4 regions of the Clostridium sartagoforme genome follow, and region 4 is predicted to be linked to each of the others. Evidence: riboswitches for the same ligand, from Rfam matches in the RefSeq annotation. Region 4 holds a riboswitch; each other region holds the start of a gene.
What was found. A riboswitch is a leader RNA that binds a small molecule or an ion and turns the genes downstream of it on or off. The one in region 4 is predicted to bind S-adenosylmethionine.

Region 1: it holds a riboswitch for S-adenosylmethionine, as region 4 does, so the genes downstream of both, ABDZ60_RS15260 (methionine ABC transporter ATP-binding protein) here and ABDZ60_RS04040 (O-acetylhomoserine aminocarboxypropyltransferase/cysteine synthase family protein) in region 4, are expected to answer to the same signal.
Region 2: it holds a riboswitch for S-adenosylmethionine, as region 4 does, so the genes downstream of both, metF (methylenetetrahydrofolate reductase [NAD(P)H]) here and ABDZ60_RS04040 (O-acetylhomoserine aminocarboxypropyltransferase/cysteine synthase family protein) in region 4, are expected to answer to the same signal.
Region 3: it holds a riboswitch for S-adenosylmethionine, as region 4 does, so the genes downstream of both, ABDZ60_RS04975 (methionine ABC transporter ATP-binding protein) here and ABDZ60_RS04040 (O-acetylhomoserine aminocarboxypropyltransferase/cysteine synthase family protein) in region 4, are expected to answer to the same signal.

The regions. Positions count from the first base shown of each region.
Region 1 covers NZ_BAAACH010000037.1:279,980-285,136, reverse strand. Annotated here, with positions in the region: gene ABDZ60_RS15275 (LacI family DNA-binding transcriptional regulator) at 1-234, shown strand, start outside; gene malQ (4-alpha-glucanotransferase) at 420-1,895, shown strand; gene ABDZ60_RS15265 (DUF503 domain-containing protein) at 2,053-2,349, shown strand; SAM riboswitch class I at 2,442-2,584, shown strand; gene ABDZ60_RS15260 (methionine ABC transporter ATP-binding protein) at 2,700-3,665, shown strand; gene ABDZ60_RS15255 (methionine ABC transporter permease) at 3,665-4,300, shown strand; gene ABDZ60_RS15250 (MetQ/NlpA family ABC transporter substrate-binding protein) at 4,516-5,157, shown strand, end outside.
Region 2 covers NZ_BAAACH010000037.1:188,191-193,347, forward strand. Annotated here, with positions in the region: gene ABDZ60_RS14835 (S-ribosylhomocysteine lyase) at 1-452, opposite strand, end outside; gene metF (methylenetetrahydrofolate reductase [NAD(P)H]) at 509-1,402, opposite strand; SAM riboswitch class I at 1,637-1,760, opposite strand; gene ABDZ60_RS14845 (GNAT family N-acetyltransferase) at 1,840-2,367, opposite strand; gene ABDZ60_RS14850 (MraY family glycosyltransferase) at 2,569-3,522, opposite strand; gene ABDZ60_RS14855 (V-type ATP synthase subunit D) at 3,702-4,343, opposite strand; gene ABDZ60_RS14860 (V-type ATP synthase subunit B) at 4,346-5,157, opposite strand, start outside.
Region 3 covers NZ_BAAACH010000011.1:299,652-304,808, forward strand. Annotated here, with positions in the region: gene ABDZ60_RS04960 (FprA family A-type flavoprotein) at 1-681, shown strand, start outside; gene rd (rubredoxin) at 712-873, shown strand; gene mgrA (L-glyceraldehyde 3-phosphate reductase) at 1,166-2,164, shown strand; SAM riboswitch class I at 2,264-2,405, shown strand; gene ABDZ60_RS04975 (methionine ABC transporter ATP-binding protein) at 2,584-3,642, shown strand; gene ABDZ60_RS04980 (methionine ABC transporter permease) at 3,611-4,291, shown strand; gene ABDZ60_RS04985 (MetQ/NlpA family ABC transporter substrate-binding protein) at 4,332-5,157, shown strand, end outside.
Region 4 covers NZ_BAAACH010000011.1:59,029-64,185, reverse strand. Annotated here, with positions in the region: gene ABDZ60_RS04055 (sugar O-acetyltransferase) at 1-44, opposite strand, end outside; gene ABDZ60_RS04050 (hypothetical protein) at 88-270, opposite strand; gene ABDZ60_RS04045 (ZIP family metal transporter) at 310-1,089, opposite strand; gene ABDZ60_RS04040 (O-acetylhomoserine aminocarboxypropyltransferase/cysteine synthase family protein) at 1,386-2,663, opposite strand; SAM riboswitch class I at 2,801-2,921, opposite strand; gene ABDZ60_RS04035 (5-formyltetrahydrofolate cyclo-ligase) at 2,977-3,555, opposite strand; gene ABDZ60_RS04030 (helix-turn-helix domain-containing protein) at 3,594-4,052, opposite strand; gene ABDZ60_RS04025 (homoserine dehydrogenase) at 4,401-5,157, opposite strand, start outside.

The DNA of each region.
Region 1 (5,157 bases), on a different contig from region 4:
GATAATGGTCGAGAAGTAGGTAAAGATGTTGCTGTAATAGGATTTGATGGTATGGATATTAGTGAGTTTTATAATCCTACCATAACAACAGTAATACAACCTAAGTTAGAAATGGCTAAGATAAGCGTTGATTTATTATTAGATTTAATAGCGGATAAAACTGATAATAAGCATGTAATACTAAATACAGAGCTTATTCATAGAGAATCAACTAATTTTAAGATAGAAAATTAAAAAATTAATCTACTTATAATAACATAATCTATTGTTATTATAAGTAGATTAAGATAAATTATATAGATTAAAATTAATTATTTTATACCCTCAATATTTAAAGCAAAAACTTTTATGATTAGTTTTATTAAATGCCTTCACAAATACAAAATAGAATAGGTTTTATTAGAAATGAGGTAAAATTTATGGAAAGAAGTAGCGGGATATTAATGCATATTTCATCACTACCTGGAAAGTATGGAATAGGTACATTTGGAATGGAAGCGTTTGCCTTTGTAGATTTTTTAAAAAAGAGTGGACAAAAGTATTGGCAAATACTCCCTCTAGGGCAAACTAGTTATGGAGATTCTCCATATCAATGTTTTTCAGCATTTGCTGGTAATCCTTATTTTATAGATTTTGAATTATTAGAAAAAGATAATTTATTAAAAAAAGAGGATTATTCAACTTTAGATTATGGAATAAATGAAAATTGTATTGATTATGCAAAGTTATTTATAAATAAAAATAAAGTGTTAAGAATTGCATATGAAAATTCAAAAAATAAATATAATGAAGAAATAAATGAATTTGTAGAAGAAAATAAGTTCTGGTTAGAGGATTATGCTTTATATATGGCAGTTAAGAATCACTTTAACTTAGTTAGTTGGCAAAATTGGGATGATAATATAAGACTTAGAAAAAAGGAAGCCATAGATTCTTATAAAGTATTATTGAAAGATGAAATTAATTATTGGATATTTATTCAATATATATTCTTTAAACAATGGTATAGTTTAAAGAAATATACTAATGATAACGGAATTAAAATAATAGGTGATATTCCCATTTATGTAGCAGAAGATAGTGCAGATATTTGGAGTAATCCACAATACTTTAATGTTGATGAAAATATGTTACCAATAACAGTGGCTGGATGCCCTCCAGATACCTTTTCAGCTACTGGACAGCTTTGGGGAAATCCTATATATAACTGGGATAACTTAGATAGAGATGGTTATAGCTGGTGGATTGATAGAGTTAGAGAGAGTTTTAAATTATATGATGTAGTAAGAATAGATCATTTTAGAGGCTTTGAGGCATATTGGGAAATACCATATGGAAATAAGACAGCTGAGTTTGGTCAATGGACTAAGGGACCTGGAATAAAATTATTTGATGCTATAAAAAATAGTCTTGGCGAAGTAGATATAATAGCAGAAGATTTAGGAATGATGACACAAGGGGTAATAGATCTTAGAGATACTACAGGATTCCCAGGAATGAAAATATTACAGTTTGGATTTGGTGATGGGGATAGTAGAGATTTACCACATAATTATCCAATTAATTGTGTAGCGTATACTGGCACCCATGATAATGATACTATTTGTGGATGGTATAATGTTACTGGAAGCAAAAATGAAATTGAAAAAGCTAAAAACTACTTGAACTTAACTTATGAAGAAGGGATAGCAAAAGGCTTAATAAGAGGGGTCTGGGGAAGTCCAGCTTACTTAGCAGTAACTACAATGCAAGATTTCTTAGGGCTAGGTAATAGCGCTAGAATGAATATGCCTTCAACATTAGGAGGAAATTGGATGTGGAGAGCATCTAAAAAAGATTTTAGTGAAAAATTAGCAAAAGAAATTTATTCTTTAACTAAATTATATGGTAGATGATTTAAGCTATACTAATCATTAATAAATTTCTTATAAATCACAAATAAAGCTCATGGAGAGAATATTATCCATGAGCTTTATTCATAATAATAACATGCGGTCTTTACAATTCATAGTTCATAGTGAACTGAATAAGTTTTATTAAGGGTGGTTTAAGATGAAAGTATTAATAATGAGTGTAAATTTAAGAGCAAGTTGGGTACATTCTTTAAAAGAAAAAAGAATGATAGTTAGAAGTGTAACTCAAAAATTGAAAAATAAATTTAATATATCAGTAAATGAAATAGAAAACCAAGATCTACATCAAAGCATAGTTATTGGTATATCAGGAATATGTGCTAGTAGCTCGCAAGCAGATTCTACTGTAGAAAACATAATTAATTTTATAGAATTAAATACAGATGCAGAGCTTGTTAATGTAGAAAAAGATATTATAGTATTTAAATTTTTATAGGTATAGATAAATAAGTTTTAAGATATATATTGACAAATTCAAATTATATATGTATATTAATATCAATAGAAAAATTTAATATTTTAATACGTTTCTTATCAAGAGTGGTGGAGGGACTGGCCCTGTGAAACCCAGCAACCTATAATAGGATTATGATAAGTCTAATTTATGTTAGATAATTATATTTTATTATGTTTGGTGCTAAATCCTGCAGCTTTTAGCTGATAGATGAGAGAATAAATTAATATGTGACATTATACGCACTAGAGATTTATTCTCTAGTGCGTTTTTTATTCTTTTGAAAATATTACTTTTTTATTTCTTTAATTTTCTTAGGGGGGAATATAATCATGATTGAAATAAATAATTTAACCAAAAGCTTTGGTGAGATACAGGTTATAAAAAATGTGTCTATTAAAATACAAAAGGGAGAAATATATGGAATTATAGGACATAGTGGTGCTGGTAAATCCACTTTGTTAAGATGTATAAATGGATTAGAAGCCTACGAAGATGGTTCACTTACAGTTATGGGACGTGAAGTTAAATCTTTAAAGGGGCTGGAACTAAGAGAATTTAGAAAAGATTTGGGTATGATATTTCAAAGCTTTAATTTATTAAATAGAAAAACAGTCTTTGAAAATATAGCCTTACCTTTAGAAGTTTGGGGATATGAAAAAGTAAGAATTAAAAGTAGAGTAAATGAGCTTTTAAATTTAGTAGGACTTTCTGAAAAGGCTAATGTAAAACCATCAAGTTTAAGTGGTGGACAAAAACAAAGAGTAGCAATAGCAAGGGCTTTAGCATTAGAACCTAAAATTCTACTTTGTGATGAAGCTACTTCAGCATTAGATCCTAAAATAACAAAAGATATATTAGCACTTTTATCAAAAATAAATAAAGAACTAGGAATTACAATAGTTATTGTTACTCACCAGATGGAAGTTGTCAAAGAGGTATGCGAAAAGGTTGCACTAATAGAAGACGGAATTTTAAAAGCTCAAGGCAAATCGGAAGACTTATTTTTAAACCCAGGAGTTTCACTTAAAAAATTTTTAGGTGAACAAGATGACGAATTACTACCTACAACAGGAGTAAATATAAAGTTATTTTTTCCAAGTACATCATCAGAAAATGCACTTATAACAAAGATGGCCAGAGAAATTAATGTAGACTTTTCAATAGTTTGGGGAAAACTAGAAAAATTTAGAGAAGATGTTCTTGGAAGTTTAGTAATAAATATAGCGCAAGAAGATAAAGAAAAGGTAATTAAATATCTACAAGATAAGAATGTAATATTGGAGGTGATTAATTAATGTTAGAAATATTATTACCGGCATTTAATAAAACAATTATAATGGTATTTTTTTCAACACTATTTTCAGTAATTTTAGGCTTTATTCCCGCTATAGCATTAATAGTTACAGCTCCTAAAGGATTAAAACCAAATAAGATAATATATAATACATTGGACAGTATAATAAATATTTTAAGAAGTTTTCCTTTTTTAATACTAATGGTAGCAATAGTACCATTTACAAAATTAATAGTTGGAAAATCAATTGGAACTGAAGCAGCAATAGTGCCATTAACAGTAGCAGCAGCACCTTTTGTAGCAAGAATTATAGAATCAGCTTTAAAAGAAGTAGATCCAGGAGTAGTAGAAGCAGCAAAATCCTTCGGAGCTTCTAATACACAAATAATTTTTAAGGTAATGTTAAAAGAAGCAAACCCTTCTATAATATCTGGATTAACATTAACAATAATAAGCATAATAGGGTATTCAGCAATGGCTGGAACAGTAGGTGGAGGAGGTCTTGGAGACGTAGCAATAAGGTACGGATACCAAAGATACCAGACAGATGTAATGATTGTGACAGTAATAATCTTAGTAATAATAGTACAAGCATTACAAACTCTAGGAAATTACTTGTATAAGAAACTATCGTAACAATTAACGGTTAACGATTAACGATTAACAATTATTAATAGCTATTATAATTTAAAATGTTATTTATTAAATTTAAATATAAAATAAAAAAACTAACTAAAAAAGAATGAGATGAAACTAATAAAAGAAAAAAGACCATAACTAAAGGAACTCTGCAAGAGTTTCATCCACAATTATTCACTATTAATTCTTAATTATAACAAGGGGGTTTTTATATGAAAAGAAAATCAATTTTATCAATTTTATTAACAGGGGCTTTAGCAATAAGTTTAGTAGGATGTGGAGGAGCAAAGCCAGATAATAGTACAGGCTCAGCATCATCAGAAGACAAAACAATAACAATAGGGGTTACACCAGTTCCACATAAGGATATAGTAGAGGCTATAAAGCCAGAACTTGAAGGAAAAGGATATACAGTTAATATAGTTGAGTTCACTGACTATGTAACACCGAATACATCTTTAGAAGAAGGAGAGTTAGATGCAAACTACTTTCAAACTATAGCTTATTTAGATGAAACTAATGAAGGAAAGGGATTGCATTTAACTTATACAAAGGGAGTGCACTTAGAGCCTTTAGCAGTTTATTCAAGAAAAATTAAGGACCTAAAAGAGTTAGAGGATGGAGCGACAGTTGCTGTGCCAAATGACCCATCTAACGAAGCAAGAGCTTTAAGAGTTTTAGAAAACTCAGGATTAATAAAGTTAAAAGATGGTGAACTAGTTACTCCAAAGGATATAACAGAAAATCCAAAGAACTTAAAATTCGAAGAATTAGAAGCAGCACAACTTCCAAGAGTTTTAGATGAAGTAGGGCTAGCGGTTATAAATGGTAACTATGCATTAGAAGCTGGTCTA
Region 2 (5,157 bases), on a different contig from region 4:
TCTCCATAGATATTTAGTGAAAAACCAGATTTCAATGCTTCTTTAGCATATTCCTTTGCTCCAAATAATGATAAATCCTTATAGTTTCCACATTGAATTTCATTAGCTGCAGGTATTTCTGTTGCATTCAAAATTTCTTTTAATGAAAATTCCAATTCACTCTTTATTTCATAAGGTTCTATATCTCCCCAAATAGTCAAATAAAATCCTGTTCTACATCCCATTGGTGATAAATCTATTATTCCTTCTAATCTTCCTCTTAATTCATGAGCTAGAAGATGTTCTAATCCATGCATTGCTGCTGTACCAAAAGCTTCTTTGTTAGGTTGTAAAAATCTAATATCAAATTTAGTTACCTTATCTCCTTTTTCCCCTGTTAATAAACAACACTTTCTAATATAAGGAGCTTTAACTATTCTATGATCTAATTCAAAACTTTCTACCTTTTCCATATTTCATCCTCCATATAGATATTTAACTTTTTTATTTAGTATCATATATATATTAACTAATTTATTACTTTTTCACAATTATTAATAGTATCCAATATAGAAAATATATTTGTACTTATTCTCTTAGCAACATATGCATTATTCATTGTATATAAATGGACTCCATCAACACCACTTGATATTAAATCTATTATTTGCTCAATAGCATATGCGATTCCTGCATCTCTTAAGGCTTCTGGATTATATTCGTATTTATTCATTATTTTAATGAACTTTTTAGGTAGTTTAGCTCCACATAACGATACAATCCTTTTTATTTGTTTAGTATTAATAACAGGCATTATTCCTGCTTGTATTGGAATATCTATATTGTACTCATTAGTTTTATCTAAGAAATTATAAAAATACTCGTTATCAAAAAACAGTTGAGATATTAAATGCGTTGCTCCTGAATCTTGCTTTTTCTTCAAAATTTTAAATTCTGTATCTAAATCTACAGTATTTAAATGCCCTTCTGGATAACAAGCTCCCACTATATTAAAATCATTTCTTTTCTTAATGTGACTTATAAGATCACTTGCATAATTAAATTCACTAATTCCATCATAATTACTTGGAATATCTCCCCTTAATGCCAATATATTTTCTATTCCTGATTCCTTTAAATTATTTAGTATATAATCAACTTGAGTTTTAGTTGAATTTATACAAGTTAAATGCGCTAAAGCCTCTATACCATATTTCTTTTTTACTACTGAAGAAATTTCACATGTCATATTCTTTGATAAACTCCCACCTGCCCCATAAGTTACACTAATAAAATCTGGCTTTAAATCTTTTAATTCCTCTAAGGTATTGTAAATTATATCGATTTTTGATTCTTGCTTTGGTGGAAATATCTCAAAAGAAAAAACCACCTCTTTTTCATTAAATAAATTCTTAATATTCATATTTTCCCCCCATTTTATTGCTTAAATATTTTAACAAAAGCGCAAAACACTTTTTAAGTTCACAGTTTACAAGGCATAATTCACAGTTGTTTATTTAGTGAATACTTGATAAGAAGTAGTGAAAATTATAGGAATAATTCACCAAAATTAAGTTTTAAAAACTATTATAATTTTTTAGGCAATAAAAAATACCCAAAGATAACACTTGGGTATTAATATATTGCCTATAAATTACCCTTATCTAACAGGAATTAGCACCACACAATAGAAATATATAAATTAAAATCACTTATTACATTTCACCTTTGTAGGTTGCCGGGTTTCTCAGGGCCAGTCCCTCCACCACTCTTGATAAAGTCTTAGTATATTCTTTTTTATAATTATAAAGTATTTTATATCTTGTGTAAATAATACTATTAATTAAATATGGCTAATCTTTAGTTATCATCTTTAAACATAGCCATAATTATTTCATCATAATATCTTCCATTTCTATATATCTCTTTTTTTAATATTCCTTCTTCTTTAAATCCAACCTTCTTATAACATGCTATTGCTCTATTATTAAATGAAAATACATTAAGTTTTATTTTATTCATGTTAACTTCTTCAAAAATAAACTTGATTAGTACTTTTAGTGCATCACTTCCATATCCCTTGCCCCAATATTCTTTATCTCCAATCATTATTCCCACTACACAAGTTCTATTTTTTACATCACATTCATTAATACTGCATCCGCCTATATATTTTCCAGTTTTTAAATCCTCAATTGCAAAATCATAAGTAAAATCCGTATTTGCTTTTCTACTTCTTACCCACTCTTCTTCTTGCCATTTAGTCATAGGAAATGGGATTGCAGAGTCCATAAGTTTTTTTACTTCTTCATTATTTATATATACTGTTGCCTTTTCTATATCTTCTTCCTTATATGCTCTTAGTTTTACTAACTGACCACTATACATAATAAGCCCCCCCTTTTATATTAATTAGTTCAGAATGCACAATTCGCGGTTCACAGTTTTTTGGTAAAGTACACAGGTATCAAGAAACAAGTTGTGATGTAAATTGAGAACCAATCTATATAACAACTTGTATCCGTTAACTGTTACCTGTCCTATTACTGTTCCCTATAACATAGAAACACCCGTGCACTGAAATAAATATTAATTCTTAATTAAAAGTAATACTATCGAAATTATACTAAAAGCTAAGCTAACCATATTTATATATGTTACAACTTGCTTTGGAGTAAATCCCTTTGCTTCTAATCTATAATGTATTTGACTTCTATCTGCTTGATACACAGGTTTTCCATCTAAAAACCTTTTTATTATAACAAATATATTATCAAAAATAGGTATTGCAAGAGCTAAAATAGGTATAAATAAACTCATTAGAGTAGCTTGTTTAAAAGCTCCATCTAAAGCTATTATACTTAAGATAAACCCTAAAAAATTAGCTCCTGAATCTCCCATAAAAACCTTTGCTGGATATTTATTGTACATTAAAAAGCCCAGTGTTACTCCTGATACTATTAATGACATACTAATTGATTCACTTTGCTTTAATATTATGGCTGCTCCTGCAAAAGTTATAGATGATATCAAAGACAATCCCCCTGCTAAGCCATCCATACCATCAGACCAATTTATAACCGTTGTTACGCCAAAGATCCATGTCATAGTTAGTATAAATTGTAGTACTCCTGATAATTGTATGTAAATTCCTGTAAATGGATTTGTAAATCCTCTAAACACTATTCCAGATTTAAAAACTATAAATGCCGCTAATAATTGAATTATTAACCTTGGGTATATAGGGAACTCTTTTCCTCTAGTCTTAAAAGTATCATCTATTAAACCTATTGCTAATATTAATAAAGCACCTGCAAATATCCATAACTTTTCATCTATTGCTGTATATCTATTAATAAAAAAATATACTATAAAGAAGCTTATAAACATAGATAAGCCACCACAAAGTGGAATTTCTCTTCCATGCTTTTTTCTTTTAGTTGGTTTATCTGTAAAACTATATTTAAAAGATACTTTAATTAAAATTGGTGTTATTAAATATACTATCAAAAAAGATAATATAAAGGATATTGCATATATCATAATTTTCTCCTTGATTTCTCACGTCTATCATTCATTAAGTTACTAAAATTCATTACTTTATTATACTATTAATAGGCATATTTATCAATTACAAAACTGTTACGTTTATTATGTAATTAAACAACATATAATGTAGCTTATATATGTAAACAAAATTAAGGAGATGTTTTCACATCTCCTTAATTTCTTGCTTCTATCATATCTTTAACTTTCATAAGTCTAGTTAAAGCTCCTCTTTCATTTTCATCCAGCTTCATTCTTATATATTTTATAGTTTCTTGTAATGAAGGAATGGTCATATATTCAAGAGCATTAACCCTTCTTCTTGTCTTTTCTATTTCATCTGCCATAAGCTGAGTTGATTTTTCTACTTCTGCAAGTTCTAATAACTTTGGTAATATTTTATATAGCTTAGCTATTGAATCATCTAATTCAGATGATGTACTTGCAAAACCGTATGGAAATATACTTCCTTCATCTCCCTCAAGCTGTCTATGGAATTTCATCTCTGGAACATTAACACTCATTATATTTTTAGTTCCTACTTCAACAGATATACTCTCTTTTGGATAAGCTACTGCTTCTTCTAAAAATTCTGAGCTCATAACAGCTCTAGCCATAACAAAATCTTTAAGAGAACCTTGTAATTCTTCTTCTACAGATTTTCTTAATTCATTATTGTATTTGACAAGATTAACGAATTGCCTCATAAGCTCATCTTGTTTATCCTTTAAAAGTTTATGTCCTCTTGTAGCTGTAGCTAATCTTTTTTTCAGCTTAGACATCTCCATTCTAGTAGGATTTACATTTAATCTTGCCATGGCTATTCTTCATCTCCCTTTGGCATATACTTTTCTAAGTATTCATCTCTTATTCTCTTAAGTTCTGTTCTTGGAAGTATTTTTAGAAGCTTCCATCCTAATTGTAAAGTTTCTTCTATACTTCTATTCGTTGTAAAGCCTTGAGATACATATTGCTCCTCAAATGCTTCTGCAAACTTAGCATATTGCTTATCTACATCTGATAAAGCTGATTCACCTAAAATTACTGATAACTCTTTTGCCTGCTTACCTTGTGCATAAGCTGAGAATAATTGGTTCATTGTATCAGCATGATCTTCTCTAGTTTTGTTCTTACCAATACCTTTATCTTTAAGTCTTGAAAGTGATGGTAATACATCTATAGGAGGCATAATTCCTTTCTTGTATAACTCTCTTGAAAGAATTATTTGTCCTTCTGTAATATATCCAGTTAAGTCTGGAATTGGATGAGTTTTATCTTCTTCCGGCATTGTTAAAATAGGAATTTGAGTTATGGAACCCTCTTTTCCTCTAAGTCTACCTGCTCTTTCATATAAAGTTGAAAGGTCAGTATATAAATATCCTGGATATCCTCTTCTACCTGGAACTTCTTTTCTAGCAGCTGAAACTTCTCTTAATGCTTCTGCGTAATTTGTTATATCAGTCATAATAACTAATACGTGCATTCCTTTTTCATAAGCTAAGAATTCAGCTGTAGTAAGTGCCATTCTTGGAGTTGCTATTCTTTCTATAGCTGGATCTGATGCAAGATTCATAAATAATACAGAATTATCTATAGCGCCTGTTTTATTAAATTCATCTACGAAGAACTGAG
Region 3 (5,157 bases), 240 kb from region 4:
GCAAATACAGATATAACAGAAGCTTTTACTGTATATTACGATTTAATAATGTCACCACATAAAAAGTATGTAAGACCAATGATTTCAGCAGTTAAAGAGCTTGATATAGATATAATAGCGCCTTCTCATGGATATATACTAGATGAAAATATTGAAAAATATATTTCTATATATGATGAAAAGAGTAAAGAAACTAAAAAAGGTAAAAAAGCCACAATAGTTTATACAACAATGAGAAATTCAACAAAGGGAATTGCAGACAAATTTAAAAAAGAATTTGAAGCAGAAGATATTGAAGTATTAGTATTAAATCCAGATAAGACTGATGAAGAAGAAATATTAGAAGCTATTAAAAGTTCAGATGCAATATTATTTGGTACATCAACAAAATATGGTGATTTAATAGGTTCAATTGAAAATGTATTAAAGAAATTAAAGGATATAAACTTAGAAGGCAAGGTAGCTTGTGCATTTGGATCCTTTGGATGGAGTGGGGAACCAATAGAAATAATTCAAGATTATTTAAATGAAACTAATGCTAATGTTTTAAACACATCTTCAATAATAAAATCAACAGGTATGATTGATACTAAATTCCCTGTAAGAGTTAGATTCTCCCTTAATGAAGAATCAGAAAAAGATGTAGAAAGAGCAGCAGATTATATAAGTTCAATATTATAAATTTAATATATTAAATATGGAGGAATTATTATGAAAAGTTTTATATGTGATGTATGTGGGTATATATATGATCCAGAAGTAGGGGATCCAGATAATGGGGTAGAAGCAGGAACTGCATTTGCAGATGTGCCAGAAGATTGGCTTTGTCCTCTTTGTGGAGTAGGTAAAGATGAATTCTCGGAAGTGGATTAGTTATATATTATAAACAGCTTAAAGACTAAAGAGGTAAATAAAATATGATTTTAAAGAAGCCCTTTGCTAATTTAATTATTAGTTGGGGCTTATTTTTTATTGTGTACAAAGAGAAACTTTTCTGATAATAACTTAGTATTTGAAAAACTAATATAAAAAATATATAAAAAAAGAAATCGAAGAGATATAATTATATTAAATAAGGGCGTAACTATGAATGGAAAAACAATGTAAAAGCTAAATCTAATAATAAAAAATAAAATTTTATAATATTGAAATGAGGAGTGAAAATATGCACAGTGTAAACGAAGACAGATATAAAAAGATGAAATATATTAGATGTGGGAGTAGCGGATTATTGCTGCCAAGAGTGGCTTTAGGATTATGGCATAATTTTGGATCGGTAGACCCTATGGAAAATCAAAAGGCAATCATATTTGAAGCTTTTAATAATGGAATAACACATTTTGATTTAGCAAACAACTATGGACCTATATATGGATCTGCTGAAGAAAATTTTGGTAGAATATTAAAAAATAATCTTAGTAGTTATAGAGATGAAATGATAATATCTACTAAAGCAGGTTATGATATGTGGCCTGGTCCTTATGGTAATGGTGGTTCAAGAAAATACTTGATTTCAAGCTTAGACCAAAGTTTAAAAAGAATGAGTTTAGATTATGTTGATATATTTTACCATCATAGACCAGATCCAAATACACCTTTAGAAGAAACAATGTCAGCTTTAACTGATATAGTTAAACAAGGAAAAGCACTATATGTAGGATTATCAAATTATCATCCTAAAGAATTAAAAGAAGCTTCTAAAATATTAAAGGAAAACAAGACTCCATGCCTTATTCATCAATTTAGCTACAGTATGTTTAATCGTTGGAGTGAAGTTGAAGGCTTGCATGAAGTTCATAGAGAAGAAGGAATAGGATCAATAGCATTTTCACCTTTAGCTCAAGGAGTATTGACTAATAAATATCTTAAGGGAATTCCAGAAGATTCAAGGGCTAAAAAAATAAGTAGTAGATTTTTAAATGAAAAAGATATAACTACTGAAAAAATTAATAAGCTAATGGAATTAAACAAAATAGCAGAAAGTAGAAATCAAAGTTTAGCACAAATGGCTTTAGCTTGGGTATTAAGAGATGATTTGGTTACAACAGTTCTTATTGGAGCTAGTAAGCCAGAGCAAATAATAGACAATAAAAATATAATAAATAATTTAGTTTTTAGTGGCAGGGAAATCGAAATGATTGAAGCAATATTGAATTCAAAATAAAATTATTTACTAGATTAATTATCTAAAAAAAGAAATAAAACTATTGACATGAAAAATATATAGGGATATAATACGAAACAAGAACAAAAATTAAATAAGTTTTTATCAAGAAAGACGGAGGGACTGGCCCTATGAAGTCTGGCAACCTGAATTATATTATAATTATATTAGTTATAATTATAAGCTTTTATAGTTTAAGGTGCTAAATCCTGCAGATGTAATTGCATCTGAAAGATAAGAATGAGAAAAATATATATGTGTATAATACACTGCTTTCTTATTTTTAGGAAAGCAGTTTTTTTTATTCCTTAGGAAATTATGAATAGTTTAAAATTTGAGTAATGTGATTACTTGAAGCTAAGAAACAAAACAAACAAAATTATATGTGTCCACTTTTTTGGGGCAAAAGGAGGGAAAATATGATTATATTAAAAAATTTACACAAAACCTATGAATCAAAAGCTAATAAAATAGAAGCAGTTAAGGATGTAACACTAAATATTAATAAAGGTGAAATTTATGGAATTATAGGATTTAGTGGAGCAGGAAAATCAACATTAGTTAGATGTATAAACTTTTTAGAAAAACCAACTAATGGACAAGTAGTTATAGATGGGAAAGATTTAAGTACTTTATCAAATAAGGAACTTAGAGAAGAAAGAAAAAAGATAGGAATGATATTTCAGCATTTTAATTTGATGAAATCTAGAACAGTATTTGAAAATATAGCTTATCCACTTAAAGGGAGTAGTTACTCAAAAGAAGAGATAAAAAATAAAGTTAAAGATTTATTAAAACTTGTTGAACTTGATGACAAGGCAGATTCTTATCCATCTCAATTAAGTGGAGGACAAAAACAAAGGGTTGGAATTGCAAGAGCTTTAGCAAATGATCCAAAGGTTTTGCTTTGTGATGAAGCAACTAGTGCCTTAGATCCACAAACCACAAAGTCTATATTAAAACTTTTAAAAGAAGTAAATAAAAAGTTTGGAATAACAATAGTAATAATAACTCATGAAATGCAAGTTGTTAAAGAAATATGTACAAGGGCAGCAGTTATGGAAAATGGTAAGGTAGTTGAGGAAGGAAGTATATTTAAAATATTCTCAGAGCCTAAAGAAAAAGTTACAAAAAACTTTATAGATAGTACATCTTCACTAAGCAATATATATGATTTGATAGAAAATAAATCTTCAGTTGTAGATATTAAAGAAAATGAAAAAATTTTAAAATTAAAATATATAGAAAACAGTACAACAGAGCCAATAATTTCAATAGTATCCAGAGAATTTAATGTAGATACCAATATAATATTTGGGAATATAGAAATAATTCAAGAATCTCCGCTGGGGGGACTTGTTGTAATAATAAGAGGTGAAGAAGCCAAGATTAATAATGTTATAAGTTATTTACAAGAAAATAATGTAGAAGTTGAGGTGATTAAAGATGGAAGGCTTAGTGCAAAAATTACTGCCTAATGTAATAACAAAGATACCAGATATATTCAAGGCTACAGGAGAAACACTAATTATGATTTTAGTAGCAGGCCTTATATCATTTGTTATAGGAATTATTTTAGGAGTCATATTAGTAGTAACGAGAGAAGGAAATATATTAGAAAATAAACCAGTATATTTTGTTTTAGAAAAAGTAATAAATATAACTAGATCAATACCATTTATTATATTATTAGCAGCTGTTATACCATTAACTAGGGCCATAGTAGGAACAGCTATAGGAACAAAAGGTTCCTTTGTACCATTAGTTTTAGGAACAATACCATTTTTTGCAAGGCAAATAGAAAGTGCTTTATCTGAAACTGATAAGGGGATAATAGAAGCTGCTGAAGCAATGGGATCATCACCATTTGAAATAATTTTTAGAGTATATTTAAAAGAAGGTGTACCAAACATCGTAAGGGCTACAACAATAACTTTTGTAAGCTTAGTTGGATTAACAGCTATGGCAGGTTCAGTGGGAGGAGGTGGTCTTGGAGATTTAGCAATTAGATATGGATATCAAAGATATCAAGTAGATATAACTTTTGTAACTGTTATAATCCTACTTATTTTAGTAAATATAATTCAAGGGGCAGGAAATATAATAATAAAAAAAACAACACATTAAAATTAAGCAATAAGAAATAAATTAAAAGGGGCGTTAAAATATGAAAACAAGAAAATTATTAAATATTATAATATCAGGAACATTACTTTTATCATTGGCAGGATGCCAAGGGGCAAAGACAGAGAATACAGATGGAAAGAATAAAGTAGTTAAGGTAGGAGTAGTTGGTGAAAATACAGATCAATGGGAGCCTGTAATAAAGAATCTTCAAGAAGAAGGAATAACTTTAGAGCTTGTTACCTTTTCTGATTATAGTCAGCCAAATCAAGCTTTAGCAGATAAAGAAATAGATTTAAATTCCTTCCAACATTATGCATATTTAAATCAAGATATTAAAGATAGAAATTTAGATTTATCAGTTATTGGAGAAACGATAATAGCTCCACTTGGGGTATATTCTAATAAAATAAAATCTTTAGATGAATTAAAAGATGGTGATTCCATTGCAATACCAAGTGATGCAACTAATGGGGGAAGAGCATTAAAGGTTTTAGAATCAGCAGGAGTTATTAAAGTAAATGAAACAGCAGGATATACTCCAACTTTAAGTGATATAACGCAAAATCCTAAAAATATTAAATTTGTAGAAGTTGAAGCTGCACAAACTCCAAGATTATTAGCCGATGTAGCTGCAGCATTAATAAACGGTGGACATGCAGTTGATGCAGGATTTAATCCTAAAAATGATTCTATTTATTTAGAACAAGTTAAAGAAGGTACTGATAATCCTTATATAAATATAATAGTTTCAAGAACTGAGGATAAAGACAATGAACTGTATAAGAAGGTTGTAGATGCCTATAGATCAGAAGATGTAGCAAAGGTTATAGAAGAAGTATATAAAGGGGCTTATATACCAACTTGGA
Region 4 (5,157 bases):
GACACATACCAATCACCTTTTAACATCTTTTCTTTCTCGGTCATATTAATCTCCTTTTAACATTAAATTATATTTATGAAAAGACTTCTATTTATTTTCTTCAATAAGCTTTTTCATCTTATTTTGAAGTAACCATATTTTCTTTTGCTTTCTATTATAAGAAACCATTTTTTCCTTATTATTAACACTAGATTCTAATTGCTTTGTAGTCTTTTCTTCATATAACTTTAATGCTTCATTAAGAATTTGAAATTCTTCTTTATTAAACATAAAAACACTCCTTATGCTAATGTAAATTAATTTATTTAATTATGATAGTGCTACATCTAAAATCATCATAATTACAAATCCTATAGAAAAAGCTATTGCACTAATATCTGAAAAATTATCTTCTGCAGCTTCTGGTATTAATTCTTCAACTACAACAAAAATCATGGCTCCTGCCGCAAAAGAAAGAAGATATGGCATAATTGGTGAAACAACACTAGAAAATATTATAGTTATTACTGCTGCTATAGGTTCTACTATTCCAGATAAAGCTCCATAAAGAAAAGCTTTATTTTTGCTTAATCCTTCACTTCTAATAGGCATTGATATTATTGCCCCCTCTGGGAAGTTTTGAATTGCTATTCCTATAGAAAGAGCGAGAGCCGATGCAATAGTTATTGCTCCACCTTCATTCATAACTGCTGCAAAAACAATTCCTATAGCCATTCCTTCTGGAATATTATGAATTACTACTGATAATACCAGTTTTGTAGTTTTACTTAATTTATAGTTTTTTGATCCCTCTTCATTCTTACCATCAACATGTATATGTGGAATGATTTTATCTAAAGAATATAAAAACATAATACCGACAAGTATTCCAACAGCAGCTGGAATAAATGATAATTTTCCCATGTCTTTAGAGATATCTATTGAAGGAATAATTAATGACCATACTGATGCTGCTATCATAACTCCTGATGCAAATCCAAGAAGTATTTTATTAACTTTTTTATTCATTTCTTTCTTCATTAAATATACACAAGCAGCACCTAAAGACGTACCTACAAAAGGTATTAAGATTCCGATTAAAATATTCATTGCTACTACTCCTCCTTTACAAATAGAATGTTCTCTATTTTTATAATAATGAATTAAATTTTATTCATCATATATATCGACTTAATTTTTACTTATTAATATGTTACAACTTTTACTCATGTTTATCAAGTATTCATGGATTTCTACCCTATTTATATTCATCAAAGTCTTAAAATATATACTTATTGCTGTAAATAAGCTTATCTGCCTATTTGAATACTCTCAATAATATTAAATTTGAAAAAAAAGCTACTATTCTACATAATGTATATAGAATAGTAGCTTTATAAAATTCTCTATATTGATTCTAATGCTTGTTCAAAGTCTGAGATTATATCTCTTATATCTTCTACTCCAATTGATACTCTCATCAAATCAGGAGTTACTCCACTTGCTATCTGTTCTTTTTCAGATAATTGACTATGAGTAGTTGTTGCTGGATGTAAAAGGCAGCTTCTTACATCACCTAATGTTACTACTAATGCTACTAAATTTAATGATTTTGCAAACCTTTTTGCATCCTCTATACCGCCATTTATTCCAAAAGTTAATAATCCACTTCCTCCACCTTTTAAATATTTTTTTGCTTTATCATATTGAGAGCTCGTTTCAATATATGGATAATTAACCCATCTTATTTTAGGATGTTTTTCTAACCATTTTGCTAAATCTAAAGCATTTTGTGAATGTCTTTCCATTCTTAAATGAAGAGTTTCTAGCCCTAAGTTAGTTAAATAAGCATTAAAGGGACTTTGGCACGCCCCTAAATCTCGTCCTAATGTAACTCTTAATTTTGTTATATATGCTGCATTTCCAAAGCTTTCTACATACCTTAACCCATGATAACTTGCATCTGGTTCTGTGAAATCTTTAAATTTTCCATTTGCCCAGTTAAAATTTCCACCATCAACTACTATTCCACCAATACTTTGAGCATGACCATCTGCATATTTTGTTGTGGAATGTACTACTACATTAGCTCCATGTTCAAATGGATTACATAAGTATGGCGTTCCCACTGTGTTATCTACTATAAATGGAATTTCTAACCTTTTTGAAACATCTGCAAATTTATCAAAATCTAATATATCTAATCCTGGATTTCCTATTGTTTCTCCATATATTACTTTAGTATTATCCTTTGCACATGAAAGTATTTCTTCTTGGCTTGCTTCTGGATCTACAAAAGTAACATCTATTCCCATTTTTTTAAGATTTACTGTAAATAAGTTGACAGTTCCCCCATATAAACTCGCTGATGATATAACATGATCTCCAGCGCTGCATATATTTAATATTGCATATAATAAAGCTGCTTGTCCTGATGAGGTAGCTACTGCCCCAATACCACCTTGCAGTTTAGCAAACTTTTCTTCCAATGCTCCCACTGTTGGATTTGATATTCTGCTATATAGATGTCCTTCAGCCCCCAAATTAAATAACTTTTCTAATTGATCAGGATCATCATATTTATATGTCGCTGTTTGAAATATTGGTAATACCCTTGGCTCTCCAGCCTTTGGTGCATACCCTCCTTGAATGCATATTGTCCCTTTTTTCCATTGATTTGTCATATTAAAAGCCCCCTTTTTAATATAATTGCTTATTGCTTATACTTTTAGATATTATTTTTTAATAAAATAAAAAAAGTTACTTCAAAATAAGAAGCAACCTAAAATACTAAATTATTCATTAAAAAGTTTAATGAAATACCTTATTTGCCAAGCCATAGCTTGCAGGATTTAGCACCACACTAATTTACAAAATATCTTCATAATTTAGTAGGTTGCTAGGTTTCATAGGGCCAGTCCCTCCACCATTCTTAATAAAGTCTTTATTTATTTAATTATATTTTATAATACACTACATTTTTATACTTTTCAACCATTATTGGTAATTTTTTATAATTTTACTATTAGTTATTATATAATCTACTTTAATATCATGTTCTTCACTTTCTATTTTATCAATTACTTGAAGATCATAAGCTAAGACAACTTTATTAACTTTATAAGCTATATCCTTTAAATATCTATCGTAATATCCTCCCCCATAGCCTATTCTATTGCAATCTTTATCAAAAACAACTCCTGGTACTACTATTAAATCTATATTTTCTTTTTCAATATATTTAGAATCATCTATTGGCTCTAATATTCCCATTGAATTTTTCTTTAAATCATCAAAGGAGTTTAACTTTATTGCTTTCATTGATTTATTAGTTTTATATATTTTAGGAATAAAAACATCCTTTTTATCTTCTAAAGCTTTTTTTATTATATTTATTGTATTTATTTCATTACTAAAACTAATATAAATAAATATGTTTCTAGCATTCTTATATAACTCCGTATTTTTTAACTTATTAAATATTTCATTATCCATTATTTCTTTTTCATTCCTATTTAGTGAATCTCTTATTGATAATATTTTATTTCTTAAAATCTTTTTCTCTTCTTTTTTCATATTATTCTCCTAAAAATATCTATTGCAACTTATGCCATCTAAATTTTAATTCCTTTTATAATATATGATAATCCTAATCCTAAAAAGGCTACGACTGTTCCTAACATTAAATTATTTGTAAGTAATCCAATTGCTGTTCCAGCGATAAACCCTCCTAATATTATCAATTCATCCTTTTCTTCATTTTCATCTAATTCTTTATTTTCACCAGTTTCTTTATTTTCGTCTTTTTCTTCATATTCATTACTACTTTTATCTTCTAGATTAATTTCTTTAATAACTGTATCATTAACCATACTATCTCTATCTCTTACTAGCTCATCTAATGTTATTTCAAACAAATCACATAATACTATTAACTTTTCTATTTCAGGATAGGTTTGACCAGACTCCCACTTAGAAACCGCTTGTCTAGATACATCTAATAATTCCGCTAACTTTTCTTGCGATAATCCTTTTCCCTTTCTCAAGGACTGTAACTTTTCTGAAAATTTCATTTTTATCACCTCTATAAAAAAAATACCCTATACAAGTGTATTATACTACCAATTACTATTTGCTTTTTGTCAACCTAAAGTTGCCATGGTTTTAAATTACTAAGCAAGTTATATAGTTGACAGCATACAAGGCACAGTTCACAGTTATTTTGATTTTATAGTGAACATGGAACAAGCTTAATTATAGTCTGCTAAACTCAACTAAATTTTAATGTCCCTCACCAATTATTTTTTACCAATAACTTAATTCATTCTTAATTTAAATTCTTAATATAAGTTGGCGAAGGTAAATAAGCATATAGCGAGCTTAATACTTCTTTTCATAGCTATTTAGCTTATGAAACATATCTATTTATCGTAGCCTTTATATTCGCAATTTATATTTATAATGTCTCTCAATATAGATGCTGCTGCATTCATTGTTCCTGATGCACCACCTATTACACTAATATCCCCTAATGTATCGGTACTATAAAATACACCTTTATTTTTATCATCTACACAGTATAAAGGATGACTTTTACATATTACTTCTGGTCTTACATATGCTTTTATTTGACTACCTTCTTTATATACTTTTCCTATTAACTTAATTTTATTACCTCTCTTTTTTTCATTCATTATTAAATTCTTATCTAATAAATCTATTCCCTTTATATCAATATCTTTAATACTTAAATCAGAATTCATAATAGCATTTGCTAATATTAATATTTTTGATGCGGTATCATAACCTTGTACATCTAAATTATAGTTTGCTTCTGCAATTCCAAAGCCTATTGCCTTATTTAAAGCTTCACCATATTCAATTTCATTTTCATACATTTCACTTAAAATATAATTGCTTGTTCCATTTAATATCCCTTCAATTGCTAGTATCTCTGCTCCAGCTAAATCAAAAGTACCAACATTTATGGATGGAAGTGCACCTCCCGTTGTACATCCTATACCAAGGTTAACTTTATTTCTATTCGCCAAATTTTTTAGATTTTTATATTGTAATAGTATTGGTCCTTTATTTCCTGTTACTACATTAATAGAATTTTCTAGTGCTAATTTTATATGAGTTAATCCTGGTTCGCCTGTCTCTATATTAGTGTTTGTT